4 regions of the Streptomyces sp. NPDC048389 genome follow, and region 1 is predicted to be linked to each of the others. Evidence: riboswitches for the same ligand, from Rfam matches in the RefSeq annotation. Region 1 holds a riboswitch; each other region holds the start of a gene.
The links. A riboswitch is a leader RNA that binds a small molecule or an ion and turns the genes downstream of it on or off. The one in region 1 is predicted to bind cyclic di-AMP.

Region 1 (7,153 bases):
TCGTGGCGGCCTTCACCGCCGTGATGGACGACGCCCACGGCAACGGCGGTCTGATGTGGGACTTCGGCAAGACCCTCATGAAGCAGGCGGTCGCCAACCGCTGAGGCTGCGTTTGCCTGTGAGGCAAAAATCTTGCCTCACAGGCAATGGGCTGACTCAATGGAAACATGACGACCTCCGCGGGACCGGCGGCCGAGGGTCTGCCCGAGATGGCGCCCCGGCTGCGTGAACTGCGCCGCCGCCGCGGGCTGACCCTGGAGGCCGGAGCCCACCGGGCCGGCCTCTCGCCCGCCCACCTCTCCCGGCTCGAGACGGGCCTGCGGCAGCCCTCGCTGCCGGTGCTCCTCGCGCTGGCCCGTATCTACGGTACGACGGTGGCCGAACTGCTCGGCGAGCAGCCGCCCGAGCGCGAACCCGTCATCCGCGGCCGCCGGCCCGAACCCGCACCGGCCGGCTCCTGGGACTACCACCGGGCGGGCGGTCCGGGGCGGGCCATGCAGGCTCTGCGCGTGTTCGTCCCCCACGGCGTCCAGGGGGATCTCGTGCGGGTGCACCCGGGTGAGGAGTGGCTGCACGTCGTCGCGGGACGGCTGCGGCTGAGTCTCGGGGAGGCCGTCCATGAACTGGGTCCCGGCGACAGCGCCCACTTCGACTCGCTCACCCCGCACCGCATCCAGGCGCAGTCGCCCGAAGGCGCGGAACTGCTGTTCGTCCACACCCTGCTCCAGGCGCCAGAGCTGCATCCGCTACCCGACCGGCAAGGAATGTGATCCACGACATGTCGCACGACCCCTTGGACCGGCGCGGCTCCGCCGGCGACAGCCCGCGTGAGGAGCGGTTCCCCCGCGGGCTGGTGATCCGGCTCTTCGCCTATCTGGTCGCGGGCCACGTCGTCGCCGGCTTCCTCTATCTGCTCTTCCTGCTCGGCGGCCGGAATCAGTAGCCCCGGCTCAGCCCTGCTCGACCAGCCGCTCCCGCAGGCGCTCGCGCGTTTCGGGAGCGAGCCGAAGGCCCTCGGAGAGATAGCGCTCCGTCGTGCCCCAGGTCTGCTCGATGGCGTCGAACGCCGCGGCCAGATACTCGGCGCGGGCGTCGAAGAGCGGGCTGAGCAGCTCCATCACCTCGGAGGACATCGCGTCGGGCGAGCTGTCGCTGCGCCGGACCTTGTACCGTCGGTGCGGGTCGTTGGACATGAGGTAGTCCGCCTCGATGGCGTCCCGCTCCACCCCGACGGCGAGGAGGGAGACGGCGATCGACAGACCGGCACGGTCCTTGCCCGCGGCGCAGTGCATCAGCGCCGGAACGCTGTCCTCCGCGAGAGCGTGCAGCACCTGGCTGTGCTCCGCCGTCCGCTCCGTGATGATCATCCGGTACGACTCGATCATGCGTCCGGCGCCCTTGCCGTCGGCGAGGATCTCCTTGAGCTGGTCCAGGTTCCCGTCGCGGACCATCTTCCAGAACTCGGCCCCGTCCGCCGGGTCGCTCAGTGGCAGATTCACGTTGCGCACGCCGGGGAGCTCGACGTCCGGTCCTTCGAGCCGCTGGTCGGCGGCGTTGCGGAAGTCGAAGATGGTGTGGAGGCCGAGCGTCGACAGGAACGCGGTGTCGGTCTCGGTCGCGTGCGCCAGGTGCCCGCTGCGGAACAGCCTGCCGGACCGCACCCGCCGCCCGTCCACGGTCGGCAGTCCGCCCACGTCGCGGAAGTTGCGCACCCCGGACAGTCGGGGCTCTGACGAGGTGGCCTGCGGCAGTTGCTGCGTCACGGGGACTCCTTCGGGGGACGGTGGCCGGCAATGCTCGCCGACGACGGCGCGGCCTCCGACCATACGACACACATTCAGTACGCAATCATCTTGTCCGCCCTTCATGGGCGTTGACGAGACTCCGGTCGTCCCGGCATTGCCCTCGGCCGCCTACAGGGCGGATGATGTTCGAGTCTGTGCGGGACTGTGAGTATCTGAGAGGCCGGATGATCGAGAACACGGGCAACGGGCGTACGTGGGTCCTCTCCGGGCCGGCGAGCAGCTACGCACTGCACCTCACCGGCGCGGACGAGCTGGTCCATCTGCACTGGGGCGCCCGCATCACGGCCGCCGACGCCGAGGCGCTCGCGGCCCAAGGGCCGCCGCCCTACTGGCCCTTCGAGTCCCAGCTCGACGGCCGCGAGGAGTACCCCGTCGAGGGCGGCCCCCGCTTCGTCCGTCCCGCACTGTCGGTCCGTACCGAGGCCGTGCGCGGCACCGAGTGGGCCTTCGCCGACTGGGCGGCGGAGGACGACGAACTGCGGCTGCGCTTCACCGACGCACTGGTCGGTCTCGGCCTGACCCTGCACTACCGCATGCGTGACGACTCCGACGTGATCGAACGCTGGGTCACCGTCGCCCACGGCGGCACCGGACCGGACCTCGAGCTGCTCCGGGCCGACGCCGCCACCTGGACCCTGCCGCACCGGGACACATGGCGGCTCTCCCAACTGCACGGCCGCTGGGCCGCCGAGTCCCGGCTGGTGCGCTCCGAACTCACCTACGGCGAAAAGATCATCGGCAGTCGGCGGGGTCACACCGGCCACCAGCACCTGCCGTGGGTGTCCCTGGACGCGGAAGGCGCCACGGAGGAGCGGGGCGAGGTCTACGGCTGCGCCCTCGGCTGGTCGGGATCCTGGCGGATCGCCGTACAGCAACTGCCGGACAAAATAGTACAGATCACCGGTGGGGCCGGGCATGACGATTCCGGACTCCTGCGGCTCGCGCCGGGGCAGACGTACACCTCACCGGTCTTCGCGGGGCTGTGGAGCGACGGAGGATTCGGCGGCGCCAGCAGGGCGTGGCACGCCTGGCAGCTCGCCCATGTCATCCCCGACGCCCAAGAGGTGCGTCCGGTGCTCTACAACTCCTGGGAGGCCACCGGCTTCGACATCTCGCAGCAGCAGCAGCTGGCTCTCGCCCGGCGCGCCGCCGGGATCGGGGTCGAGCTGTTCGTCGTGGACGACGCCTGGTTCGGGCGGCGCACCAGCGACCGTGCCGGGCTCGGCGACTGGACACCGAACCCGGACCGCTTCCCCGGTGGGCTGACGCCGCTCGCCCGCGAAGTCCACAGCCTCGGCATGCGGTTCGGGATCTGGGTGGAGCCGGAGATGGTCAACGCGGACAGCGACCTCTACCGCGCCCGTCCCGACTGGGTGCAGCACCATCCGGGACGGGCGCGCACCGAATTCCGCAACCAGCTGGTGCTGAACCTGGCGCGTGAGGACGTCCGGGAGCATCTCTGGGAACAGCTGGACTCCCTGCTGTCGAGCGCGCCCGTCGACTATGTGAAGTGGGACTTCAACCGCTGCTTCACCGATGCGGGCTGGCCGGGCGAGGCGTATCCGCAGAAGCTGTGGACCTGCCACGTCGAGGGCTACTACGCCCTGCTGGACCGGCTGCGGGCGGCGCATCCGGGTGTCGCCTTCGAGTCCTGCTCCGGCGGGGGCGGCCGGATCGACCTCGGAGTCCTCGGCCGCACCGACCAGGTGTGGACCTCGGACAACACCGACCCGCTGGACCGGCTCGCCGTCCAGCACGGCTTCAGCCAGCTGCACCCTGCCCGCGTCATGGCGGCCTGGGTGACCGACAGCCCCAACGTCCAGCTCAACGGCCGCCGCAGCAGTCTGCGCTTCCGCTTCGTCAGCGCCATGGCCGGGGTCCTGGGCGTCGGGGGAGACCTCGCCGCCTGGAGCGAGGCGGAACTGGCGGAGGCACGTGACTGGGTCCGGCTCTACAAGGAGATCCGGCCGGTGGTCCAGCACGGGGAGCTGTACCGGCTTCGGGCCCCGAAGGGCGGGCTGAGCGCGGTGCAGTACCTCCTGGGCGGGGAGACGGTCGTGCTCGCGCTGCTCCAGGCGCAGCGGTACGGCGAACGGCCGCCGGCGCTCCGGCTGCGCGGTGTCGACCCGGCCGCGGCCTATGAGTGCGTCGACACCGGAGCCGTCCATCAGGGCGGGGTGCTACTGCACCACGGACTGCACACCGGGCTGAAGGGTGACCTGGACGCCACCGTGATCCGGCTCCGGCGGAAGTGAACCGCAGCCGTAGTGCGGCACTGGATGACCAAATGATCCTTCTGTCCGAATTGACTTGTTCGGCATAACATGCCCCATAAGAAGGGGAGATGGGATCCGGCTCGTGAGCAGCGTCATATTCGTGACGTTGTGTGCCCGGGGTCGATCGGTGAATTCCGTAATCGGCAAGGCGATTGAAGGGGCGTCGTCCACGGAGGGTGACCGGAATTCCCCGGCGATGTCGGGCTCTGCGTTGATCGTGGAAAATCGTCGCTTGTCCACGCCTGCCCGACTCGCCTACGGTCACGCTCAATCCGGACGGAACGCCTAATCCTGCCGCCGGCCGGAATTCGAACCCACCCACGTGTGGCAGGAGCGGGGGACCCAGGTAGTACGCCGATTCCGGGAAAACCGGACGGCTTGGGGTGAAGTCGCACAAGCAGTGCGACCGGGCATCTCCAGTCCGAACCCGACAGCTCACCTCGTAGGCGCCGGAGAGGAATGCGCCATGCCCGCGAAGGGTAAGCACCGTCGTCCCAAGTTCAACCCGTTCGCCCGAGGCTTCGTCGTCGCCGGCACGGGCGGCGCCGCCATCGCGCTCCCGCTGCTCGGTGCCACGACCGCCACGGCCGCCCCGGCGGCGGCTCCGGTCGCCGTGCCGCAGCAGGCCGCTGCCCCGGCCCTCGTCGAGTCGGCGCTGCCGGCCGCCAAGAAGGCCCCGAAGACGTACACCGTCGTCGCCGGCGACTACCTGTCGAAGATTGCCGAGGAGCAGAGCGTCCGCGGCGGCTGGAAGCAGCTCTTCGACGACAACCGTCGCGCCATCGGCTCCAACCCCTCGCTGATCCACCCGGGTCTGGAGCTGACGATCGGCGCCAAGTCCAAGGCGAAGAACGACCCCGAGCCGCGCGCCGAATCCAAGCCCCGCCCGTCGCGTGACGATTCGCGGACCGCCGCTCCCGAGGCCGAGGCCCCGAAGAAGAAGGCTCCCGCGAAGAAGGCTCCGGTGGAGCAGGCCCCCGTGAAGGAGGCCCCCGTGAAGGAGGCCGCGGCCCCGGCGTCGTCTTCCGGCTTCAGTGCTCCGGTCGACGCTGCCGTCACCACGCCGTACCGCGCCTCCGGCGCGATGTGGTCCAGCGGTTACCACACCGGCGTCGACTTCGCCGCCCCGACCGGCAGCTCCATCAAGGCCATCGGCGCGGGCACCGTCGTCTCGGCCGGCTGGGGCGGCGCGTACGGCAACGAGGTCGTCATCCGGCACACGGACGGCACCTACTCCCAGTACGCCCACCTCTCCTCGCTGGCCGTTTCCACCGGTCAGTCCGTGAGCGGTGGACAGCAGATCGGCCTGTCCGGCTCCACCGGAAACTCCTCCGGTCCGCACCTGCACTTCGAGGTCCGCACCGGCCCCTCCTATGGCTCGGACATCGACCCGGTGGCCTACCTGCGCGAGCACGGAGTCTCCCTCTGACCCGTGTGGCCCACCGTCCGGCGACGGTCCGCCAGCCCCTGTTCCGCATCCGCGGAGCGGGGGCTTCCGCGTATTCCGTCCCCCCGGAATGTGACGGGTGGTAAAGATCACCCCTCGTCAACCCCTCCTTACGGTCGCGTAGGCCACATCCGTAAAGGAAGGATGTGCTCCCGTGGCAGACGATTCGAGAACAGAGAACAGTGGCGCATTCGGGTCGTACGCGGCGATCGGTGACAGCTTCACCGAGGGCGTGGGCGATCCGGGACCCGACGGCGGATTCGTCGGGTGGGCGGACCGGTTCGCGGTCCTGCTCGCCGACCGCAGGCCGGAGGACACCTTCCGGTATGCCAACCTGGCCGTGCGCGGGCGGCTCCTCGACCAGATCGTCGAGGAGCAGGTGCCGAGGGCCCGTAGGCTCGCGCCCGACCTCGTCACCTTCTGTGCCGGCGGCAACGACATCATTCGGCCCGGCTCCGACCCGGACGACGTGGCGGAACGCTTCGAGAGGGCCGTCGCCGACCTCACGGCCTCGGTCGGCACCGTCATGGTGACGACCGGCTTCGACACCCGGGACGTACCCGTCCTGCGCCACCTGCGCGGCAAGATCGCCATGTACACCGCGCACGTGCGGGCCATCGCCGACCGGTACGACTGCCCGGTGCTGGACCTGTGGTCGCTCAAGTCCGTCCAGGACCGGCGGGCCTGGGACGCCGACCGGCTGCACCTGTCACCAGAGGGGCACACCCGGGTGGCCCTCCGCGCGGCGCAGGTCCTCGGGATCGACGTGCCCGCCGACCCCGACCAGCCGTGGCCGCCGCTGCCCCCGCGGGGGGCGCTGGAGGTGCGCAGGGACGACATCCAGTGGGCGCGCGAGTACCTGGTGCCCTGGATCGGGCGGCGGCTGCGCGGTGAGAGCTCCGGCGATCATGTGGAGGCCAAGCGTCCGGACCTGCTGCCGCTCTGAGGACGGCGGCGGTCCGGTACGCGCGGGCGGGCGGCGGGGGCCCCGCGGTCACCGGTAGCTCATCGGGGGGCGCTGCGGGGCCCATTGACGGTGGCTCTTCGAGGGTGCTTCGGCTCACCGGCGGTCCTTCGAGGGCTGCTTCGGGGGTTACTTCGCGGGCTCGCGGGCGATTCCGCGGGGTGCTCAACAGGGCCCGCCGAGCGGTTCTTCGGGGGTGCTTCGCGGGGCCCGTCCAAGGTCACAGGTGGTGCTTCGCGGGCTCGTCCGAGGGGTATGCCGGTGCCCGCCGAGTTCCTGCGCGAGCTGACGGCGCTGACTCCTGAGCGGATACGCACGGAGGAGAACGCGGAGCTGCGCCGCGTGATGCTCGAGTCCTACGGATACGACCGGTATCTCACGGAGTCGGGCGCGGAGCCGGTGCACCGCGACGAGACCGGCATCCTGTGGCGGATCGCGCTCGCCGACGACGAGGACGTGGTGATGGTCGAGGTGGTCAACTCCACGTCGGAGCCCGACGGCACCCACCGGACGTACTGGCTGCGGGTGCCGCCGACGACGAGGACGGCGAGGGAAGGCGTCGCCTGGACGTTCGGGCTGGACGGCGCAGCCTACGAACCACTGCGACAGACCTGAGAGGCAGAGGCGGAAGCAGCGCCAGAGGCAGCAGGGCCCCGGAAGG
Region 2 (7,153 bases), on a different contig from region 1:
GTAAGGAGAACGTCGCCATGACCGATCGGCTGAACATCACCGAGCTGGCCGCCCTGATGAAGAAGGGCGCCGGCATCACCGTCGACCCCGACGAGATGGAGCAGCGGCCCGACACACCCTTCGAGGTCTACGGCCTCGACTCGCTCGGCCTGCTCGGCATCGTCGGCGAGCTGGAGAACCGGTACGCCCGGCCCCTGCCGCCCGACGCGGACCGCTGCAAGACCCCGCGCGAGTTCCTCGACCTCGTCAACAACTCACTGATGGCTGGAGCCTGACATGCCCGGACACACCGAGAACGAAGTGACCATCGACGCCCCGCTCGACCTGGTGTGGGACGTGACCAACGACCTCGACCACTGGCCGCAGCTGTTCAGCGAGTACGCCTCCGTCGAGGTGCTGGAGCGCGAAGGCAACCGGACCAAGTTCCGGCTGACCATGTACCCGGACGAGAACGGCCGGGTCTGGAGCTGGGTGTCCGAGCGCGTCGCCGACCGCGAGGCCCTCACGGTCACCGCCCGCCGCGTCGAGACCGGCCCCTTCCAGTACATGAACATCCGCTGGGAGTACGAGCAGACCCCGCGCGGTGTCCGGATGCGCTGGACGCAGGACTTCGCCATGAAGCCCGACGCGCCGGTCGACGACGAGTGGATGACGGCCAACATCGACCGCAACTCCCCCATCCAGATGGACCTCATCCGCAACAAGATCGAACAGCGCGCCCGGCACGGCCGGGAGACGAAGGACACCGCGTCCGTCGACGCGCTCTGAACGCCCGGTCCTGTGACGGCATCCGAAGGGACGCCCCGATGCACCACGCCCTGATCGTCGCCCGGATGGCCCCGGGTTCCGCCCCCGACATCGCCGACGTGTTCGCGGCCTCCGACAGCGGTGAACTGCCGCATCTCGTCGGGGTGAAGCGGCGCAGCCTCTTCCAGTTCGGCGACGTCTATCTGCACCTGATCGAGTCGGACCGCCCGCCGGGCCCGGCGATCGCGAAGCTGACGGAGCACCCGGAGTTCCGGGGCATCAGCGAGCGGCTCTCCGCCTTCGTCAGTCCGTACGACCCCCAGACCTGGCGGAGCCCGAAGGACGCGATGGCCCAGCAGTTCTACTCGTGGCAGAGCGACTGACCGGTTCCGGTCGGCCGACAGCCGTCGGCCCCGCGGGTTGCCCGCGGGGCCGACGGCTTGCCCGTGGCGCGGCCTCAGCCGGGGACCACGCTCTCGAAGAGATGCAGATAGGCGTTGACGGGGCGGACGTCGCCGACGACCAGACCGGCGTCCGTCATCCTGCTGATCATGCTCTCCTCGGTGTGCTTGGCACCTCCCACGTTGAGGAGCAGGAGCAGGTCCATCGCGGTGGTGAACTTCCATGACGGGGTGTCGTCGACGATGTTCTCGATGACCGCCACCCGGGCGCCCGGAGGAGCCGCGGCGATGATGTTGGCCAGCGTCCTGCGCGTGCTCTCGTCGTCCCACTCCAGGATGTTCTTGATGACGTACAGGTCGGCGGAGACCGGCATGGCCTGCCGGCAGTCGCCGGCGACGATCTCGGCCCGGTCGGCGAGCGAGCCGCCTTCGCGCAGCCGCGGATCGGCGGCCGCGACGACACGGGGCAGATCCAGCAGCGTGCCCCGGACATGCGGGTGCTTCTCGAGCAGTCCGGCCAGGACATGGCCCTGGCCGCCACCGATGTCGGCGACCGTTTTCACGCCGTCGAGGTCGAGGACCTCGGCGACGTCCCGCGCCGACTGGGTGCTGGAGGTGGTCATCGCCCGGTTGAACACCTGCGCCGACTCCGGCGCGTCGGCATGGAGGTAGTCGAAGAACTCCTTGCCGTACAGGTCGGCGAAGACGCTGCCGCCGGACCTGACCGCCCGGTCGAGGAGCGGCCAGGCGTCCCACGTCCACGGCTCCGTGCACCACAGGGCGATGTCCCGCAGGCTGTGCGGGTCGTCCTCGCGCAGCAGCCGGGACATCTCCGTGTGGACGAACCTGCCGTCCTCGTCCTCCTCGAAGATCCCGTAGCAGGTCAGGGCGCGCAGCAGCCGCTTCAGGGCCCTGGGCTGTGCCTTCACCTCCGCCGCGAGTTCAGCCGCGGTCGCCGGTGCTTCGCCGAGCGCGTCCGCGACGCCCAGGCGGGCCGCCGCGCGCAGGGCGGCGGCACAGGCGGCGCCGAAGACGAGCTCCCGCATCCGCATCGCAGGCGGGGTGGTTGCGCTTGCAGTGGTCATGCGGCATCGGTCTTTCGTGAGGGGCCGGGGCCGGTCGGCTCCGTCCGGGCGGTCAGCACAGGCCCGCGGGCTCGGAGGACTGGCACATGTTTCCGGCGAAGAGGTTGCCGGTGCCGTTGGTGTCGCGGTTGGCCAGATCGGCGGCCCCGTTGCCGAGGACCACGTTGTTCCTGATGACGTTGTCGGTGCCGGCGGCGCCCACGATGGACTTGAAGAGCACGATCCCGCCGGACATCGGGGCGGCGCCCACGTTCCCGCGGATCACGTTCCGCTCCACCAGGGTTTCCTCGGTGCCGGTGAGGACGAGGCCGGTGCCCTGGATCTCGGGCAGCCGCGCGGTCTTGTCGCAGTGCTTGTTGTTCTCGTGCACGCGGTTGTAACGAACCGTCAGCTTGCCGGCGCGCGGGGTGGTCTCGTCACCGACGAGGAACGCGCCCGCGCAGTTGCCGGTGATCTCGTTGGCCTGGACCGTCAGGTTCCGCACCCGGCGGATCGTGGTGCCGATGCGGTTGTCGACCATGAGGTTGCCGGAGACGACCGTGCCCATGGTGTCGGTGGCCCCGGCCTCCTCGCTGACGGTGTTCGCCACGAAGATGCCCGCGTCGCCGTTGCCCCGTACGAGGTTGCTGCGCAGGGCCGACCGGGTGGACCGCTCCTGGGCGATGCCCCAGGTGCCGTTGTTCTCGGCTGTCACCTGCCGGACCGTCAGCCGGTCGGTCCAGGCGGCCCAGACGCCGTTCTTCGCGAAACCACTGAGTGTCAGGGACTCGATCCCGACGCCCTCGACGGGCTGCTTCTCGGTGCCGAGCACGCAGATGCCGTTGCCGGCGGCCGCGCAGGAGCCGGCCTTCGCGGCGGTCGGGGACGGCTTCAGCACCGTCCGGCTGCCCGCGCCGCGCAGGGTCAGGTCCGAGGTGGTGATCCGGACGCTTTCGGTGAAGGTACCGGCGGCGATGTCGACCGTGTCGCCGGGCTGCGCGGCGTCCACGGCGGCCTGGATGGACTCGCCCGGCAGTACCTGGTGGGTGACGGCGGCGCGGGCGGGGGCCGCCGCGCCGAGGCCGGACACGGCGAGCAGAGCCGCGCATCCGAGCAGGGTCATTTGTCGCTTTGTCATAAACCGAAGCTATGCACATTCGCGGCCGAATCGGCACAAACCACGCCTGGGAGGGTGTGTGTCGCGCCCACCCAGACGTGGCCCTGCAGCCCTCAGTGCGGCATTCAGGCGTCTTCGAAGTAGACGTCGAGAACCGCGTCCAGCTCCTCGGTCCACTCCTTGAGGCGCCCCCTGGCCGGCGCCTCGACGTCCGCGTTGAACCAGCGGTTGGCCGCCACATGGACGGTGACGGCGAACCGGCGCCCGAAGCGGGCCGGCTTCACCTCGACCGCCCCGATCTCGTCCCACGCGAATTCCGCCTCCTGGTCGTCCAGGGTGAAGCGGATACCGGACCGGTCGGCGGCGATCGACCCACGGCGGTCACTGACCTCGAAGGCGGGGCCGTCCGCCGCCTCCCTCGACGCTGCCTCCTTCGACGCCGCTTCCTTCGACGCTTCTTCCTGCGCGTCCGAATCGCTGCGGGTGTCGGCGTCGGCGCCCGTGGTGGTGTCCGACTCGGCGGCGCCGGCTGCCGCCGGCTCCGGCTTCTTGCCCTCCGGCTCGGCGGCGGACCTCTTGCCGGCCTCCTCGTTCCCCTCCTTCACTGCAGGCGGGGGCCCGGTCAGGCCCGGCACGAACGCCGGGTCCGTCCCCACGGCGATGTCGATCTTCGGCTTCGGATCTATCTGCTGCTCCACGGCGGGCAGTATGGACGACGAAGCCGTACGAGACCAATGCGTCCGCCGGACCCCGCGCCGGAACTCGTGGTCGGGCGCCCGATCCCCGCCGTCCGGCCGGGTGATCGTCGCAGCCTCCGGCCATGACTGCGGACACCGGGTGTCCGACGCCCACACGGAAATCCACGCCGCCGCGGGGCGACCTTCTCGCGGGCTTCGCCCGGGTGTGAGCGTTCATCGGCCGGTCCCGGTACGGCCTGGCACCGGTCGGCGTCGGCGCGGTCGGTGCCGTACCGGCCGGCGGGGCCGTGGCCGTGGCGCTCCGCGGGGCGACGGGGCCGGACGGCGCGCGGTGCGGCCGCCGAAGCGGTGCAACCGGCTGGTGGCGCCGGCCGACGCGCTCAGGACCGTCGCGCCGCCGGCAGTGCGGTCGCCGTGGCCGGACGGCCGACGAGACCGTGCATGCGATGGTGCGGTGTGGGGGCCGCCGTCGCGCCGCGGCTCTCCTCGTTCCATGTGTTCGAACGGCCGGACACGGCAAAGCCGGTGCCCGGGGCGCGTGGGGCGCGCCCCGGGCACCGGCCCGGTGAACCGAGGGCGACGGATCAGCCGTCGCGCAGGTTCTGTCTAGTAAGGGCCGTTCACGTTGTCGATCGAGCCGTACCGGTCGGCGGCGTAGTTGCACGCGGCGGTGATGTTGGCGACCGGGTCGTACAGGTCGTAGGACGTGCCGGGGACGTGGTAAGCGTCGAAGGTCGGCTGGATGACCTGCAGCAGGCCCTTCGAAGGCGTGCCGTTGATGGCGTTGATGTCCCAGTTGTTGATCGCCATCGGGTTGCCGGAGGACTCCCGCATGATGTTGCGGTGAATTCCCTCGTAGCTTCCGGGAATTCCGTGCTGGGCCATGATGTCCAGCGATTCCTTGATCCAGCCGTCGAGGTTGTCGGCGTAGGCCGGCTTCGCGGCGACCTTCTCCGTCTTCACCGCAGTGGCCTTGGCCACCGGCGCGCTCTTCCGCTCCGAGCGGTCCGCACGGTCGGTCTCGGCGGCACGGTCGGCCTTCTTGGGCGCGGCCTTCGCCTCTGCCTCGGAGGCGGCGCCGATCGTCAGCTCGAGGCCCGGGTGAATCAGCGACGGGTTGTCGCCGACAGCCTTCCGGTTGTCCTTGTAGAGCTGCTTCCAGCCGCCGTCGAGGGAATGCGCGGCGGCGATCTTGGAAAGGGAGTCGCCGGCGACCACGGAATAGACGACGGGGTCGGACTTCTCGGCGGCGGCCGGAGCGGTCACGGCGGCCGGCTGTGCCGCGGGAGCGGCCTGAGCAGCGGTGGCGCCGATGAGCGGCAGGGCCAGGGCCGCGCCGCCCGTGCTCACGGCGATGATTCCGCGGGTCAGCGAACGGGCCCTGGTACGACGGTGCTTACCCTCTGTGGGCATGGTGAATTCCTCTCCGTCGCCTGCGAGGTGAGCTGTCGGGTTCGGGCTGGAGATGCCCGGCCGCACGGGAATGCGACTTCACCCCGAGCCGTTCCGTATTCCGGATCGGCGGCTTACCTGGTTCCCCCGCTCCTGCCGTACGTGAGTCGTTGCGGTCTGGTTTCCGGACGGCGGCAGGATTCGGCGGTCCACCCGGATTGACGGTGACCGTAAGCGAGAGCGTCCCGGCGAAACAAGTGCCGAATTGTGGATCACAATCCGAAAGGCGGTTCCGCAGGGGTGATTTCCTATTGTCATTACCGCGTCAAGAAACTCAAACCCCCTTTCGCCCAAGGGGAGTGGGGGGTCGAGTGACATTGCCGTTGCTCAGCGCCAGGTGACTGACATCACGGGCCGGTCGCGCAACCGCGGGCCCCGCCCGACCGTCTCCCCTGCGCCAACTCGCAACAATCGCCCGGAATTCACCTTCAGTACAGTTCGGCCAAATTATTCATAACGGACATTTACACCAAAGCACCGCGAGGCTCCCGGCGCAGGCCGGGGAACCCCGCGGTGCCGGCCGCGGTCCGTCTCAGCCGACGGTGCAGCCCTCGCCCCCCAAGGTGAAGGCGTCGGGGCTGTCGTTCTCACCCGACCAGTCCCCCGTGAAGCCGAAGCCCACGGAAGCACCGGCGGCCACCGTGCCGTTCCAGGAGACGTTGCCGACCGTCACCTCGGCCCCGGTCTGCCGGTGGGTGGCGTTCCACATCCGTCCGGCCTTCTGCCCGTCGGGGAAGGTCCAGCGCAGCTCCCAGCCGTCCAGAGCCGCGTCACCCGTGTTGGTGAGCGTCACATCGGCCTGGAAGCCGCCCGACCACTCGTTCGTGATGGTGTACGTCACCCTGCAGCCGGTGCCCGCGGGCGGCTCCTCCGGGCCGGGGCCCGGACCCGGGCCCGGGTTGCCGCCACCGTCCCCGTCCGACGACTCGCCGTAGATGATGCCGCGCCCGTTGGTGGCCACGTACACCCGGCCGAAGACCCGTGGGTCGCCCGTGATCGCCGCCCCGGTCCAGCCCCACTGGTGTGCGTCGTCATTGATCCGCGTCCAGCTCGCCCCCGCGTCCGTGGAGCGGAAGATGCCGCGGACACCGCCGATCTTCGCACTGGCGAAGAGCGTCTGGTACGAGGCGCCGGCCGCCGCCCTGCCGAAGCCGACGGCATCCGCCTCGTCCACGCCGGAGACCTTCACGAAGGTCGCTCCGGAGTCCGTGGAGTGCCACATCCCGTACGTCCCGTCCGCCGTGCCGCCCGCGAGCCAGACGTCTCCCTCCACACCGGGAACCGCCTTGAAGCGGACATTTCCCTCTTCCGGGAGTCCGGACGCCCCGGCGGTGAAGGTGGCGCCGCCGTCGGCCGACACATAGAACGTGCCGGCCTTGAAGCCGTAGAACTTCTTCGGGTTCTCGCGGTCGGACTCGACGATCGCCCCTGCCGGGATGCCGCTGGATGCCGTCCACGAGCTGCCGAAGCCGGTGGTGCGGTGCACACCGGCGCCGTCCGGGCTCCAGACGAAGCCGCTGCCGTCCGACGCGGCGGCAACCGTGCCGCCGCCCCTCACCCCCGCGGGCTGCGACCCCTGGAACCAGTTGGCGCCGTTGTCCGTGGAGAAGGCGATGTGCGGGGCGGCGTCGGCGTTGCCGACCCGTACGACGGTGTCGGGAGCGGCCTCCGCGA
Region 3 (7,153 bases), on a different contig from region 1:
GCCGTAGCAGAGTTCACCGCTTCGAGCGACAGATATGTACGGATCTTGGAGGATCCCTGCTTCTCAAGCACGATAAGTGGCAGTCTGACGCGAAACCGTAATCCGTGGCCGTTCCTGCGTTTCATCCGCTACGAGTCGGAGCCCGGCCGCGGTGGGAAAGGGACAGCGCCGCCATGGCAGATCATCAGGAAACATCCCTCACTCTGCCCAGCGAGCCGGCGTCGGTCTCCGCCGCGCGGAGACATGTCACGGACGCCGTGTGCGCGTGGGGGCTCGAGCCCGACGCCGAAGCCGTCGACACCGTCCGGCTGATCGTGTCCGAGCTCGCCACCAACGCCGTTCAGCACACCTTCGGCCAGTCGCCGACGTTCACCGTGGACGTGTGGCTGGAACGCGACGAGGAGTTGTGCATCGGAGTCACCGACAGCCATCCGCGGTGGCCGCAGCGGCTGCCCGCCGCCGTCCGCCAGGACAACGGCCGCGGCATGGTCATCATCCGCACCCTCACCGCCGAGTACGGCGGACGGATGTCCGTCACGCCCACCGCGGAGGGCGGCAAGACGGTCTGGATCGCGCTGCCCTGGTCCGTCCCCGTGCAGAGCTGACCGCACCGCGGCCAGGACGTGTGACGGCAGGCGACCGCCCCGTCGACGGCAGGCGACGCCGTCACCACGGGGCCGGCCCGGGACGGGCACCCCGCCCTTCGAGCGCGCCGCGTATCAGCGCCGCGGTGCTGCCGCGCACTCCGCTGCCGACGGGCGTCGACGTGTTGTCGGGCGCTGATCCGGTTCCCGACAGTGGCGCTGCCGGTCGACCGGCTCGGCCCGTGGCCGCCCAGGCCGTGTCCGGTGGTGCGCCGACCGTGCTCGGCGCCACGCTGCTCGTCCAGCCGACGGCATACCGACGGCGCGCCACCGCAAGGGAACTGCCGGGGCGTCAGCGCACCCGGCCGTACTTGACGCTCCGCGTCCAGATCTTGGCCAGCCGGACCACGTCGCCCGTCTTCGGGGAGTGCCAGATCCTCCCGTTGCCGGCGTAGATGCCCACGTGGTACACGGCACCGCCGGAATGGAAGAACACCAGGTCACCGCGTCGGCGGTCGGATGTGGAGACACGACGGGTCCGGTTGTACTGCTGCTGTGCCGTCCGGGGCAGTATTTTCCCGGCCTTCTTGTACGAGTAGAACGTCAGCCCGGAGCAGTCGAAGCTGTTCGGACCCGTGGCGCCGTAGCTGTACGGCGATCCCTGCTTCGACGCCGCCACCTTGAGCGCTTTGCTCGCGTGGCTGCTGATCGCGTGGGCCGGGGCGATGCCGCCCGGGGTGAGGAGTGTGCCCCCCACGGCGGCGATCGTCAGTGCCGATACGGCACCCGCACGGGAGAAGAGGAGCGGGAGATCAATCTGCGCAGTCATGCGCAACCCTTCGTCAGCCGCCTGTGAAGGATGACCTGTCGGGTTCGGACCGGCGAAGACGCCCGGCCGCCGCAGCGGCTTCACCCCAAGGCGTGCCCGGGGTCGCCGGTCACGCCGTACTGCTCGGGTCCTCCACTCCTGCCGATGCACTTCCGTCGACCAGACGTCCGGTGCGGCGGCAGGACTCAGCGTCCGCCCGGACCGCCCCGTCGAGGTGACGGGGGCTTGTCGTCCCACGGATCGTTACCCACTCATGTCCGATTTCCGAGCCGAAACGGCTTTTGTGAACCTGATCACGACTGGCCCTTTCGGGTGGACAGGCCCGTCGAGCCCCGTGTCCCATGACCCGGAGGCATGGCCGTACCAGCGAAGAAGCAGTCGATTGCGCCAGATCGGTGGTCACGCCGCGCAAGTCCTGTGACACGCGACGACTTCGGCGAAGCTCCACCGAACGAGGGACGAACACCGTTACCCCGTCGGCGGTTGACAGCAGCGGAGTGATCGTCAACTCGTCGAAACCGGCGGCATGGTCACCCGTTTCGCCCTGCGTTCGCCGTCGAGCACGCGCAGCGCTTCGGTGAGCGTGTGCGTGTACGCCTCGTTCTCACCCCCTATGTGCTTGAGCGTCAGGGCTTCCTTGAGTGCGGTTGCCCGCCCGACCAGGGCCTGCGTGGCGCGCAGAGCCGCGCGACGACGGCGCCGTATACGAGTCGGTCCTTGATCGCGGCCCTGGCGGCGGCCTCCTCCTCGTCGCGCTGGACGTCGAAGGCGTCGCCGTGTTCTTCGAATCGCTGCTCGAGCCGACCGGTGACCGCGGTGGGAGCCGCGGCACGGATGAGGCCGCGGTGGGACCCGCGACACGGATGGGCGGGCCGCGCGGCGCGGTCCGGGTGGCCGGACGGTCGAAGCCCCCGGGGCCGGCTCCACCGCGACCGGGCCCGGCACGATCACCGCGATCAGGTGGCGGTGGGGGCAGCGGTCACGAGAGGCCCGTGGATCCGCGAACCCTGGATCCGCGAATCGGAGATCCGCGAACCGGAGATCCGCGAACCGGAGATCCGCGAACCGGATGTGCGGGAACGGGACGTGGGGGAGCCCGGTGCGGGGAAACCAAGATCAGTTAACGCATCGGAAAAGTGCCGGAAAAAACCGCGCCGTAAGGTTCAACGCCTGGTCGTGGAACACCCGCGCACGAGTCAACAGAGCGTTGAGGCGCGCTACGGTCATCACGGTCGGCGATCACGAGCCGGACGACATTGAGGTGGACGCGTGCAACTCTCCCCGCACGAGCAGGAACGGCTTCTCATCCATGTGGCCGCCGACGTGGCGCAGAAGCGCAAGGCGCGCGGTGTGCGACTGAACCATCCGGAAGCCGTCGCCCTCATCACCGTGCACATCCTCGAAGGCGCCCGCGACGGCCGCAGCGTCAGCGAACTCATGGCCTCCGGACGCAAGGTGCTCACCCGCGACGACGTCATGGAGGGCATCGCCGAAATGATCCATGACGTCCAGGTGGAGGCCACATTCCCCGACGGGACCAAGCTCGTGACCGTCCACGACCCGATCCTCTGAGGGGCGTGGCGCTCATGATTCCCGGAGAGATCCTCTGCGGTGACGGCCCGGTGGTGCTCAACGAGGGCCGCGAGACCACCCGCCTCACCGTCGTCAACGCCGCCGACCGCCCGGTTCAGGTCGGCTCCCACTACCACTTCGCCGAGGCCAACCCCGGCCTCGAGTTCGATCGCGCCGCCGCGCGCGGCAAGCGGCTGAACGTCGCCGCCGGCACCGCCGTCCGCTTCGAGCCCGGCATCCCCGTCGATGTGGAACTCGTACCGCTCGCCGGCCGCCGGATCGTGGCCGGGCTGCGTGGAGAGACCGGAGGGCACCTCGATGGCTGAACTGCACCGCGCCGTGTACGCCGACCTGTTCGGCCCCACCACCGGCGACCGCATCCGCCTCGCCGACACCGACCTGCTCGTCGAGATCGAGGACGACCTCTCCGGCGGCCCCGGCCGCGCGGGTGACGAGGCGGTGTTCGGTGGCGGCAAGGTGATCCGCGAGTCCATGGGCCAGGCCCGTACGACACGGGCCGAAGGCGCGCCCGACACGGTGATCACCGGGGCCGTGATCCTCGACCACTGGGGCGTGGTGAAGGCCGACATCGCTCTCCGCGACGGGCGGATCAGCGGCATCGGCAAGGCGGGCAACCCCGACACCATGGACGGCGTCCACCCGGCCCTGGTCATCGGACCCGAGACCGAGATCATCGCGGGCAACGGGAAGATCCTCACCGCCGGGGCCGTAGACGCGCACGTCCACTTCGTCTCGCCGACCCTCGTCGAGCAGGCGCTCGCCACCGGGGTGACCACCCTCGTCGGCGGCGGCACCGGACCGGCCGAAGGGACCAAGGCCACCACGGTCACACCGGGCCCCTGGCACCTCGCCCGGATGTTCGAGGCGCTGGACACCTGGCCCGTCAATATCGGCCTGCTCGGCAAGGGCAACACCACCTCACGCGACGCCATGCACTCCCAACTGCGCGGCGGAGCCCTCGGGTTCAAGATCCACGAGGACTGGGGTGCGACTCCCGCGGCCATCGACGCCTGCCTGGGCGTCTGCGACGAGACCGGCGCCCAGCTCGCCATCCATACCGACACATTGAACGAGGCGGGATTCGTCGGCGACACCCTCGCCGCCATCGCCGGCCGTACGGTCCACGCCTACCACACGGAGGGCGCGGGCGGCGGACACGCACCCGACATCATCACCGTCGTCTCCGAGCCGTACGTGCTGCCCAGCTCGACCAACCCGACCCGGCCGCACACCCTCAACACCATCGACGAGCACCTCGACATGCTGATGGTCTGTCACCACCTCAACCCGGCCGTCCCCGAAGACCTCGCCTTCGCGGAGTCACGCATCCGGCCCTCGACCATCGCGGCGGAGGACGTCCTGCACGACCTCGGAGCGATCTCGATCATCTCCTCCGACGCACAGGCCATGGGCCGGATCGGCGAGGTGGTCATGCGCACCTGGCAGACCGCGCACGTGATGAAGAAGCGCCGGGGCGCTCTGGCGGGCGACGGGCGCGCCGACAACCACCGGGCGCGTCGCTATGTCGCCAAATACACCATCAACCCGGCGGTCGCCCAGGGCATCGACGGGGACATCGGCTCGGTGGAGACCGGCAAACTCGCCGATCTCGTACTGTGGGAACCGGCGTTCTTCGGCGTGAAACCGCAGCTCGTCATCAAGGGCGGTCAGATCGCGTACGCCCAGATGGGCGACGCCAACGCCTCGATCCCCACGCCGCAACCGGTCCTGCCCCGCCCGATGTTCGGCGCGCTGGGCCGGGCGGCGGCCCGCAGCTCGGTCAACTTCGTCGCGCAGGCGGCGATCGAGGACGATCTTCCCGAACGGCTGCGGCTGGACAAGGAGTTCGTACCGATCCGCGGCACACGGCGGGTGACCAAGGCCGACATGCGGGAGAACGACGCACTGCCCCGGGTGGAGGTCGACGCCGACACGTTCACCGTGACGATCGACGGCGAAGCCGTCGAGCCGGCGCCCGCCGCGGAACTCCCCATGGCCCAGCGGTACTTCCTCTTCTGATGACGACGACCGGAACCGCAGAGGCCCGCCCCGAACGCCCCGGCCCGCCCTGCGGGAGAGGCGGGTGGGCGGCATGAGCCGCACCGCGCTGCTCGTCCTCGCCGACGGCCGTTTCCCCGCCGGAGGCCACGCGCACTCCGGCGGCGCGGAGGCCGCCGTCCGGGCCGGGCGCATCAAGGACGCGGCGGACCTCGCCGCGTTCTGCCGGGGCCGCCTGCACACCACCGGGCTCACCTCCGCGGCCCTCGCCGCCTGCGCCGCCCTCGGCCACGACCCGGTCGAGCTCGACGCCGCCGCCGACGCCCGCACCCCCTCGCCGGCCCTGCGGGCAGCGGCCCGCAGACTCGGCCGGCAGATGATGCGCGCTGCCCGTGCCACCTGGCCGCATCCGGTGCTCGACGCGCTCGCCGCCCTGTTCCCGCGCGGCACCCACCAGCCCGTCGTGCTCGGCACAGCCGCTCGCGCCGCCGGCCTCGGTGCAGAGGACGCCGCGCACTGCGTGGCGTACGAGACGATCAGCGGCCCGGCGACCGCGGCCGTACGGCTGCTGAGTCTGGACCCCTTCCAGGCCACCGCCGTCCTCGCCCACCTCGCACCCGAGACCGATGACGTGGCGGCGCGGGCCGCGGCCGCCGCGCGGGACGGCGTCGACGCTCTGCCGGCCGCCTCCGCGCCACTGCTGGAGATCACCGCGGAGGAGCACGCCGCCTGGCCGGTGCGCCTCTTCGCCTCCTGACCGCGCCAGGCCCCCCACACCGCACTCGTACCAAGGAGCCACACCATGCACCTCGACCACCACCACGAGGCGGCCCAGGCCGTCGGCGCCGACGCCGCACGCCCCGACGGCACGCGGCGGGCCCTGCGGATCGGACTCGGCGGGCCGGTGGGCTCCGGCAAGACCGCCACCGTCGCCGCCCTGTGCGCCGCGCTGCGCGACCGGCTCTCCATCGCGGTCGTCACCAACGACATCTACACCCGCGAGGACGCCGAGTTCCTGCTGCGCAACGCGGTGCTGCCGCCCGAACGCATCCAGGCGGTCGAGACCGGTGCCTGCCCGCACACCGCCATCCGCGACGACATCTCCGCCAACCTGGAAGCCGTGGAGGACCTCGAGGACAGTGTCGGTCCGCTCGACCTGATCCTCGTCGAATCGGGGGGCGACAACCTGACCGCCACGTTCTCCAAGGGGCTGGTGGACGCCCAGGTCTTCGTCATCGACGTCGCCGGCGGCGACGACATCCCGCGCAAGGGGGGCCCCGGCGTCACCACCGCCGACCTCCTCGTCGTCAACAAGACCGACCTCGCGCCGCACGTCGGCTCCGACCTCGCCCGGATGGCACGCGACGCGAAGGAGCAGCGCGGTGAACTACCCGTCGTCTTCACGTCGTTGCGCGACGACGACGGTGTCGCCCCGGTCGCCGCATGGGTACGCGCGCAGCTCGCCGCCTGGACCGGCTGAGCGCCCCATGGGCATCGAGGCAACGGCCCGGATCGTCGCAGAAGGCACCGGGCTGCCCGTCCTGGCCGGCGACGGGCCGATCGCGCTGCGCCGCACCCGCTCCCACGGGACCGGGCTGCGGGTCACCATGGTCGGTGCGATGAGCGGGCCCCTCGGCGGCGACCGGCTCGCCGTCGACGCCACCGTCCGCGACGGTACGCACCTGACCGTCGACTCCGCCGCCGCCACCATCGCCCTGCCGGGCCACGGACCCGGACCTGCCCGTTACGACATCGCACTGGACGTCGGCGAGGAAGCGGAACTGCGCTGGCTGCCCGAGCAGTTGATCGCCGCACGCGGCAGCGACCTGCGGACGCACACCCGGGTCCGTCTTGCCGCCGGCGCGCGATTGCTGCTCCGCGAGGAACAGATCCTCGGACGGTACGGGGAGGAGCCCGGCACGCTCACCACCCGCCTCACCGTCCACCGCGCCGGCCGGCCCCTGCTCGACACCGAACTCGCCTGCGGGCCCGGCGCCCCGGCCGGCTGGGACGGCCCCGCCGTACTCGCCGGCCACCGGGCGGTCGGTCAGCTCCTCGTCGTCGACCCGGCGTTCGACGACAAGCCGCCCGAGCCCCGTCTCCTCGGGCTCACCGCGGTGATCACCCCGCTCGCCGGCCCCGCCGCACT
Region 4 (7,153 bases), on a different contig from region 1:
TGGACCCCGGCGATCGCGGCGGCCTGCCGTGCGCCGACCCGTTCTGCGAGGGCGGCGCGTTCCAGGTATTCCTCCGGGTCCGAGGTGAGTGCGAGGCGCAGGCCGGGGTCCATGCCGCCGTCGCGGTACTGGGCCGTGGCGACCGAACCGAGCGCGTTGCGTGAGGCGTTCAACCGCTCGGTCCTGCGCGCCGCCTCGTCGCGCAGCGCGTCGAGCGACCTGCGGGCGCTCTCCGTCTGCTCCTTGGCGCCGTTGTACTTCTCGGTGGCGGCCTCCGCCTCCTGGTACAGCTTGTCGACCTTGCTCTTGACCTGCGCGGGGGTGAGGCGGGGCTCTGCGTGACCCGAGCCCTCGAACGCGGTGCCGGTCGCCGCGCCGGCGAGGGCGAGAGTGATCGCGGTACGGGCGGCCTGGCCGCCGAACAGGCGCGGCCTTGGTTTCCGGTGGGCTGCCACGAGGGCTTCCACGTCCTTCCGTCGTTCGCTGCCGCCGTTCGCGTCCGGCGGCGGGCCGCACAGGGGAGCGGCCCGCCGCCGGATCTCCCGGCGGTGGCGGCCGAGTGCCGTCCGGCTGTACGACGGCGGGTGGGGAGTCGGCCACCTGGGGCAGGACGCTAGACGCCGCGGTCACGGGGAGGGGGCGGAAGGACCGCAAAGTACCGAAGATGGACGCTCTGGACCGGTTGCTGATCACGCGCTGGACGCCCCGGGGCCGCATTGCCGCGGCCTGCCGACCGATGTGGCGGAGCAGGCCCACCTCCCCGACGGGCGGTGGTATGGGGAGGGTTAGGCTCCGGCCATGGACGTACTCATCAATGTCTTCGTCGCCCTGCACGTCATCGGTATCGCCTCGCTGCTGGGCGGATTCCTGACCCAGATGAAGGCCATGGGAGAGGGCACGGCCCGCTTCAATCCGGCGATGCTGCACGGCGCGCTGACGATGCTGGTCACGGGCGTGGCGCTGGTGGGTCTGAACCAGGCCGACGACCAGGCCGTGAACAACGTCAAGATCGGCGTCAAGCTGGCGGTCCTGGTGGTGATCCTCGGCCTCGTGTACGTCAAGCGGGACGAGGAGAAGGTCGACAAGGCGCTGTTCGGCGCGGTGGGCGGCCTGACCGCGGCCAACATCTTCATCGCCACCCTCTGGACCTGATCCGGACCGGACGCACGAGTGCCCGGGCGGCTCCGGCCGCCCGGGCACTCGTGCGTCCGGGGTCAGGCGGGGCGGACGCTGCCGTGGATCGGCATGTAGTAGATGGACTCCTCGCGGACGTTCGTGCCCGGCTTGGGGGCGTGGATCATCTTGCCGTCGCCGATGTAGATCCCGACGTGGCTGATGTCGTCGTAGAAGAAGACCAGGTCACCGGGGAGCAGATCCGCCGTGGCGACGCGGGTGCCGACCTTCACCTGGTCCCACGTGGTGCGCGGCAGGTCCACCCCGGCCGCCTTCCACGCGGCCTGTGTGAGGCCGGAGCAGTCGTACGAGCTCGGGCCCGTCGCGCCCCAGACGTACGGCTTGCCGATCTGGGCGCGGGCGAACGCGAGGACCTTGTCGGCCTTGGCCGTGTAGGTGCCGTCGTCCGTGCCGGTGCCGGTGCCGGTGCCCGTCCCCGGGTCGGTGGTGCCGGTGCCGGTGTCCGTGACCGGGGGCGTCTCGCGTTCCGCGCGCTGCCGCTCGGCCTCCGCCCTGGCGCGGGCCTCCGCCGCGGCCTTCTCCTCGGCCTTGCGGCGGGCCTCCTCCTCCTTCTTCCGCTCGATCGCGGCGAGCCGTGCCTTCTCCTCCGCGGTCAGCGTCGCCAGCAGGGTGCGCGCCTCCGCGAGCTTGGTCTGCACCGTCTGCTTGCTGGTGCGCAGCGCCTCCTGGGAGTCCGTGAGCGACTCGAGACGCTTGGTCGCCTCCGCACGCTGCCTGGCCGCCGCCGCCCGCTCGGTCTCGTACTCGCTGACCGCTCTGCGCTGCTGGTCCGTCATCCGGTCCATCAGCTGGGTCTGGTCGAAGTACGCCTGCGGACTGTCCGCGAACATCAGCGCGGCGGTGGGCGTGACGGAGCCGGTGCGGTACTGCGCGGCCGCGTAGTTGCCGAGGGCGCGGCGGGACACGTTGAGCTTCTCGGTGCGCTCGGCCGCCTCGTCGAGGAGCTGGTCCACCTCCCGGCGCTTCTCGCCGGTGGCTTCCTTGGCCTTGTTGTACTCCTGCGTGGCGCTGCCGGCCTGCCGGTACAGGTCGTCGACCTTCTTCTGCACCTCTTCGATGCTGGGCTTCGGCTCGGAGGGCGCGGCGGTCGCGCTCTGCGTGGAGAGCAGGGTCACACCTGCGAGGGCTGCGGTGGTGAACCCGACGGCGGAGGACGGTTTTGCGGTTCGGCTGCGGGGCTTGCGATGCGACGCCAAGGCCGGCATCTCCTTCTTCCGTGGACCGCCTACCGGGTTAGCTGTCGGGTTCGGGCGAACGGAAGGTGCCCTACGGACCGAGTGGAGCGCGGTCCGATTCACCCCGGTGGTGCTGGGCCTCCTGCGTCGAAGACGACGTCAGGAGGGTGGGTCCCCGGTTCCGAACTTCCATGGCGGGAGGTCGGATTCGGCGCAGGCCGCCCGTTCGGCGTGGTTCGCCGGGAGGGGTGCGGGCCGCCTGGTCGAGCACGCTAGCCAACTCGTGCAGCTGCTGTGAAGGTTGATGTTCGATTTGTCCGATACATGTTCGTGACCTTTTTCGGCGGGTCGCCCGGGCCGGGCCTCCGGTGGAGGATCTGTCGCCTGGCGGATTCGTCCCGTCACCGATCGTGGCCGCCTTCCGGTGTTGCCGTGCGGCCACGGTTGTCGGTGCGGCCGCCTAGACTCGTTAGGCGATGAGCAGCCTCTTTGACGACAGCTTCCTGGCGGATCTCCAGCCCCACGGGGACGAGCATCCACCGCCGCCCGAGGATTCGGCTCCGGAACAGGTCCCGGACGACCTCTTCCAGGGCGCTTTCGACGTGCCTCCGGCTCGCGACGGGTACTACCGCGACGGCGCGCCGCGCCCCGTCGTGGACCCCGCCGCGCTTCTCGACGGGCTGAACGAACAGCAGCGTGCCGCCGTCGTGCACACGGGGTCGCCCCTGCTCATCGTGGCCGGCGCCGGCTCGGGCAAGACCCGGGTGCTCACGCACCGCATCGCGCATCTGCTGGGGACCCGGCATGTGCACCCCGGCCAGATACTGGCGATCACCTTCACCAACAAGGCCGCCGGTGAGATGAAGGAGCGCGTCGAGCAGCTGGTGGGCCCGCGGGCGAACGCCATGTGGGTCATGACCTTCCACAGCGCGTGCGTGCGCATCCTGCGCCGCGAGTCCAAGAAGCTCGGCTTCACCTCGTCGTTCTCGATCTACGACGCCGCCGACTCGAAGCGGCTGATGTCACTGGTCTGCCGCGATCTGGACCTCGACCCGAAGAAGTTCCCGCCGAAGTCCTTCAGTGCCAAGATCTCGAACCTGAAGAACGAGTTGATCGACGAGGAGACCTTCGCCGACCAGGCGCTTGGGGGTGCCTCCCAGGCCGAAGGCTCTGGGGGAGGCTTTGAGAAGACGCTCGCAGAGGCGTACCGGATGTACCAGGCGAGGCTGCGCGAGGCCAACGCCCTGGACTTCGACGACATCATCATGACGACGGTCCACCTGCTCCAGGCGTTCCCGGACGTCGCCGAGCACTACCGCCGCCGCTTCCGGCACGTCCTCGTCGACGAGTACCAGGACACCAACCACGCCCAGTACACGCTCGTGCGCGAACTGGTCGGCACCGGCTACGAGGACCTCGACCCGGCCGAGCTCTGCGTCGTCGGTGACGCCGACCAGTCGATCTACGCCTTCCGCGGCGCGACCATCCGCAACATCCTCCAGTTCGAGGAGGACTACCCGGACGCGACGACGATCCTGCTGGAGCAGAACTACCGCTCCACCCAGACGATCCTGTCCGCCGCCAACGCCGTCATCGAGCGCAACGAGTCCCGCCGCCCCAAGAACCTGTGGACGAACGCGGGCGAGGGTGCCCGGATCACCGGCTACGTCGCGGACACCGAGCACGACGAGGCCCAGTTCGTCGCCGACGAGATCGACCGGCTCACCGACCAGGGCGAGGCGAAGGCCGGCGACGTCGCCGTCTTCTACCGTACGAACGCCCAGTCGCGTGTCTTCGAGGAGATCTTCATCCGCGTCGGCCTGCCCTACAAGGTCGTCGGCGGTGTGCGCTTCTACGAGCGCAAGGAGGTCCGCGACGTGCTGGCCTATCTGCGCGTCCTCGCCAACCCCGAGGACAACGTCCCGTTGCGCCGCATCCTGAACGTGCCGAAGCGCGGCATCGGCGAGCGCGCGGAGGCGATGGTCGACGCTCTCGCGCTCCGCGAGAAGATCACCTTCCCGCAGGCCCTGAAGCGGGTCGACGAGGCGTACGGTATGGCGGCCCGCTCCGCCAACGCGGTCAAGCGGTTCAACGTGCTCATGGAGGAGCTGCGTACCGTCGCCGACTCGGGCGCGGGCCCCGCCGTCGTGCTGGAGGCCGTGCTGGAGCGGACCGGCTACCTCGCCGAACTGCAGGCTTCCACGGACCCGCAGGACGAGACCCGTATCGAGAACCTGCAGGAACTGGCGTCCGTGGCGCTCGAGTTCGAGCAGGAGCGCGGGGACGAGGAAGGCGCGGGGACGCTCGCCGAGTTCCTGGAGAAGGTGGCGCTCGTCGCCGACTCCGACCAGATCCCGGACGAGGACGGCGAGGGCACCGGCGTCATCACGCTGATGACGCTGCACACCGCCAAGGGCCTCGAGTTCCCCGTCGTGTTCCTGACCGGCATGGAGGACGGCGTCTTCCCGCACATGCGGGCGCTGGGGCAGACGAAGGAACTGGAGGAGGAGCGGCGCCTGGCGTACGTGGGTATCACACGCGCCCGCGAGCGGCTCTACCTGACCAGGTCGTCGATGCGCAGCGCCTGGGGCCAGCCCTCGTACAACCCGCCCTCGCGGTTCCTCGAGGAGATCCCCGTCCAGCACCTGACATGGAAGCGGACGGGCCCGATGGCCGCGCCCGCCGGACCGACGTCCGGCATCGCGTCCTCGCTGTCGTCCTCCCGTTCGCGCGGGGGCGCGTCCGGCTTCGCCACGCGGCGCACGAGCGACAAGCCGGTGATCTCGCTGGTGGTGGGCGACCGGGTCACGCACGACCAGTTCGGCCTCGGGACCGTGATCGAGGTGAAGGGCTCGGGCTCGGAGGCGCAGGCGACGATCGACTTCGGGGACGAGAAACCCAAGCGGCTGCTGCTGCGGTACGCGCCGGTCGAGAAGCTCTGACGGCGTCGGTCGGGAGGGCTGCGACGGCGCCGGTCGCAAGCCCCTGACGCCGAGGCATCTGACGCCGATGGCGGCCCCCTCGGGGGCCGCCATCGTTGGTTCGGTTCCTTCGGCGTCGGGTCCTAGGTGGGATCGACGCCGTGACTGCGCAGCCACGGCAGCGGGTCGATGGCCGCGCCGCCGCCGGGCCTGACCTCGAAGTGCAGGTGCGGGCCGGTGGAGTTGCCCGAGTTGCCGGAGTAGGCGATGACGTCGCCGGCCTTGACCGAACCGCTGCGGATCTTGGTGCTGCTCAGGTGGCAGTACCAGGTCTCCGTGCCGTCCGGGGCCGTCACGATGGCCATGTTGCCGTAGGCGCTGTTCCACTGGGTGCGGACCGTGCCGTCCGTGGCGGCCATGACCGGAGTCCCGTACTGGACGGGGAAGTCGATACCGGTGTGCAACGACATCCAGTTGACGCCGGACTGCCCGTAGTAGGCGCTCAGCTGGTGCAGCTTCACCGGAAGCATGAACTTGGGGCGCAGCGCCTCGCGGCGTGCCGCCTCCTCCTCGCGCTTCTTCTTCTCCGCCGCCTGGCGCGCCTTGAGGTCGATGCGCTCCTGGGTGCGGGAGGCGCGGTCGCCGAAGTCACGGGCGTCGGCGCTGAGCGCGGCGAGCTGGGTGTCCATGGCGTTGTTGGCGGCCACCGGCTCCACGGAACCGGGGTCGGGGGCCGCGACAGTGCTCTTGTCGTCCTTCGTCTCACCGCCGAGGCCGCTCACGGAGGCGGCGGCGACACCGGCCACCCCCATCACACAGGCGGACGGCACGGCGACGCTGAGGAGGGCGGAGCGCTTGGCCGGCGTCCGGCGCCGCCCGCGGCTGCCGCCGGAACGGCGCACCGGGCGTTCGACGGGGGCGGCCGGTACGACCGGTACCGCGGTCATCGTCTGGGTCATCGCAGTGTGGTTCGAGTCGCCCTCGGGCTCGCCTTCGGCTCCGGCTTCAGCTCCGGCGATTTGGTGCTCGGCCCCGTGCGCCTGCTCGTACTCCGTGGCGGGTGCCTGCTCGTACTCCGTGGCGGCGTAGCCGGCTTCCGGTCCGGCCCCGTGCTCGGTCGCCGGCTCGGTGGCGGCCTCGGTCTCGGAAGTGACGGGCTCGTAGCCGCCGCCGTACGCGTCGGGTGTCTCGTACGCGGCGTAGGCGTCGTGCGCTTCGTACTCGGCGGGTTGTGCGAACCCCTGGCCCGGAACGAACTGTTGCGGGATCAGCCCGTCCGGCGCGGTGGTCGCGGAGGAGTTCCAGGCGGTGGCGTCGTAGCTGCCGCTCTCGTAGCCGGCGTTCTCGAAGGTGCCGTTCTCGAAAGTCCCGGGAGCCCACTGGCCGTTCGCGTCGTAGGCGAAGGTCGCTGCGGCCGTCTCGTACTGGCCGGTTCCGCCCGCCTCGTTCCAGGCGCTCGCGTCCCACTGGCCGGTCGTGTCGTACTGGCCGGCGGTGGTGTCGTACTCGCCGGTCGTGGCGTACTGCGGGTACTGCTGCTGTTCGTAACTCTGGTCCTGCTGCGGCTGTTGGGCCTGGAGCGCCATGTCGGTGTAGCCGTCGTGTCCGACGGTCGCGTTGGCGTCGGTGCCCCACTGGGACGAGTCGTACTGGCCGCTGTGGCCCGCCTCGTAGCCGCCGGGGAGGGCCCCGAAGAGCGGATCGGAGTCGAAGCTGCCGGTGGCGTGGCCGCCGTACCCGGCGTGGGCGTGCTGGTCGTTCACCAACTTCTCTCTCGCCTCGGCAGCAGGACCTGTTTTTCCGGGGCCGCCTGTTTGCACGGGGGGTCCCGGGGGGAAGCAGTGGCGCGACTGTACCCGGCGG

Region 2: it holds a riboswitch for cyclic di-AMP, as region 1 does, so the genes downstream of both, AB0903_RS32145 (LysM peptidoglycan-binding domain-containing protein) here and AB0903_RS18640 (LysM peptidoglycan-binding domain-containing M23 family metallopeptidase) in region 1, are expected to answer to the same signal.
Region 3: it holds a riboswitch for cyclic di-AMP, as region 1 does, so the genes downstream of both, AB0903_RS31990 (C40 family peptidase) here and AB0903_RS18640 (LysM peptidoglycan-binding domain-containing M23 family metallopeptidase) in region 1, are expected to answer to the same signal.
Region 4: it holds a riboswitch for cyclic di-AMP, as region 1 does, so the genes downstream of both, AB0903_RS23950 (C40 family peptidase) here and AB0903_RS18640 (LysM peptidoglycan-binding domain-containing M23 family metallopeptidase) in region 1, are expected to answer to the same signal.

Annotation. Positions count from the first base shown of each region.
Region 1 covers NZ_JBEZKP010000025.1:824-7,976, reverse strand. Annotated here, with positions in the region: gene AB0903_RS18665 (aspartate aminotransferase family protein) at 1-104, shown strand, start outside; gene AB0903_RS18660 (XRE family transcriptional regulator) at 168-770, shown strand; gene AB0903_RS18655 (DUF6126 family protein) at 779-943, shown strand; gene AB0903_RS18650 (tyrosine-protein phosphatase) at 951-1,763, opposite strand; gene AB0903_RS18645 (alpha-galactosidase) at 1,970-4,060, shown strand; cyclic di-AMP (ydaO/yuaA leader) riboswitch at 4,387-4,543, shown strand; gene AB0903_RS18640 (LysM peptidoglycan-binding domain-containing M23 family metallopeptidase) at 4,548-5,510, shown strand; gene AB0903_RS18635 (SGNH/GDSL hydrolase family protein) at 5,683-6,474, shown strand; partial or broken gene AB0903_RS18630 (DUF6745 domain-containing protein) at 6,742-7,107, shown strand.
Region 2 covers NZ_JBEZKP010000078.1:14,700-21,852, forward strand. Annotated here, with positions in the region: gene AB0903_RS32115 (acyl carrier protein) at 18-275, shown strand; gene AB0903_RS32120 (SRPBCC family protein) at 277-768, shown strand; gene AB0903_RS32125 (TcmI family type II polyketide cyclase) at 807-1,130, shown strand; gene AB0903_RS32130 (methyltransferase) at 1,205-2,233, opposite strand; gene AB0903_RS32135 (right-handed parallel beta-helix repeat-containing protein) at 2,286-3,350, opposite strand; gene AB0903_RS32140 (hypothetical protein) at 3,455-4,027, opposite strand; gene AB0903_RS32145 (LysM peptidoglycan-binding domain-containing protein) at 4,634-5,440, opposite strand; cyclic di-AMP (ydaO/yuaA leader) riboswitch at 5,445-5,602, opposite strand; partial or broken gene AB0903_RS32150 (cellulose-binding domain-containing protein) at 6,012-7,153, opposite strand, start outside.
Region 3 covers NZ_JBEZKP010000077.1:9,117-16,269, reverse strand. Annotated here, with positions in the region: gene AB0903_RS31995 (ATP-binding protein) at 174-605, shown strand; gene AB0903_RS31990 (C40 family peptidase) at 937-1,413, opposite strand; cyclic di-AMP (ydaO/yuaA leader) riboswitch at 1,417-1,601, opposite strand; partial or broken gene AB0903_RS31985 (hypothetical protein) at 1,918-2,097, opposite strand; gene AB0903_RS31980 (urease subunit gamma) at 2,683-2,985, shown strand; gene AB0903_RS31975 (urease subunit beta) at 3,000-3,311, shown strand; gene AB0903_RS31970 (urease subunit alpha) at 3,304-5,025, shown strand; gene AB0903_RS31965 (urease accessory UreF family protein) at 5,099-5,761, shown strand; gene ureG (urease accessory protein UreG) at 5,807-6,484, shown strand; gene AB0903_RS31955 (urease accessory protein UreD) at 6,492-7,153, shown strand, end outside.
Region 4 covers NZ_JBEZKP010000039.1:27,241-34,393, forward strand. Annotated here, with positions in the region: gene AB0903_RS23940 (NlpC/P60 family protein) at 1-455, opposite strand, end outside; gene AB0903_RS23945 (hypothetical protein) at 799-1,152, shown strand; gene AB0903_RS23950 (C40 family peptidase) at 1,215-2,399, opposite strand; cyclic di-AMP (ydaO/yuaA leader) riboswitch at 2,401-2,593, opposite strand; gene pcrA (DNA helicase PcrA) at 2,846-5,311, shown strand; gene AB0903_RS23960 (M23 family metallopeptidase) at 5,434-7,053, opposite strand.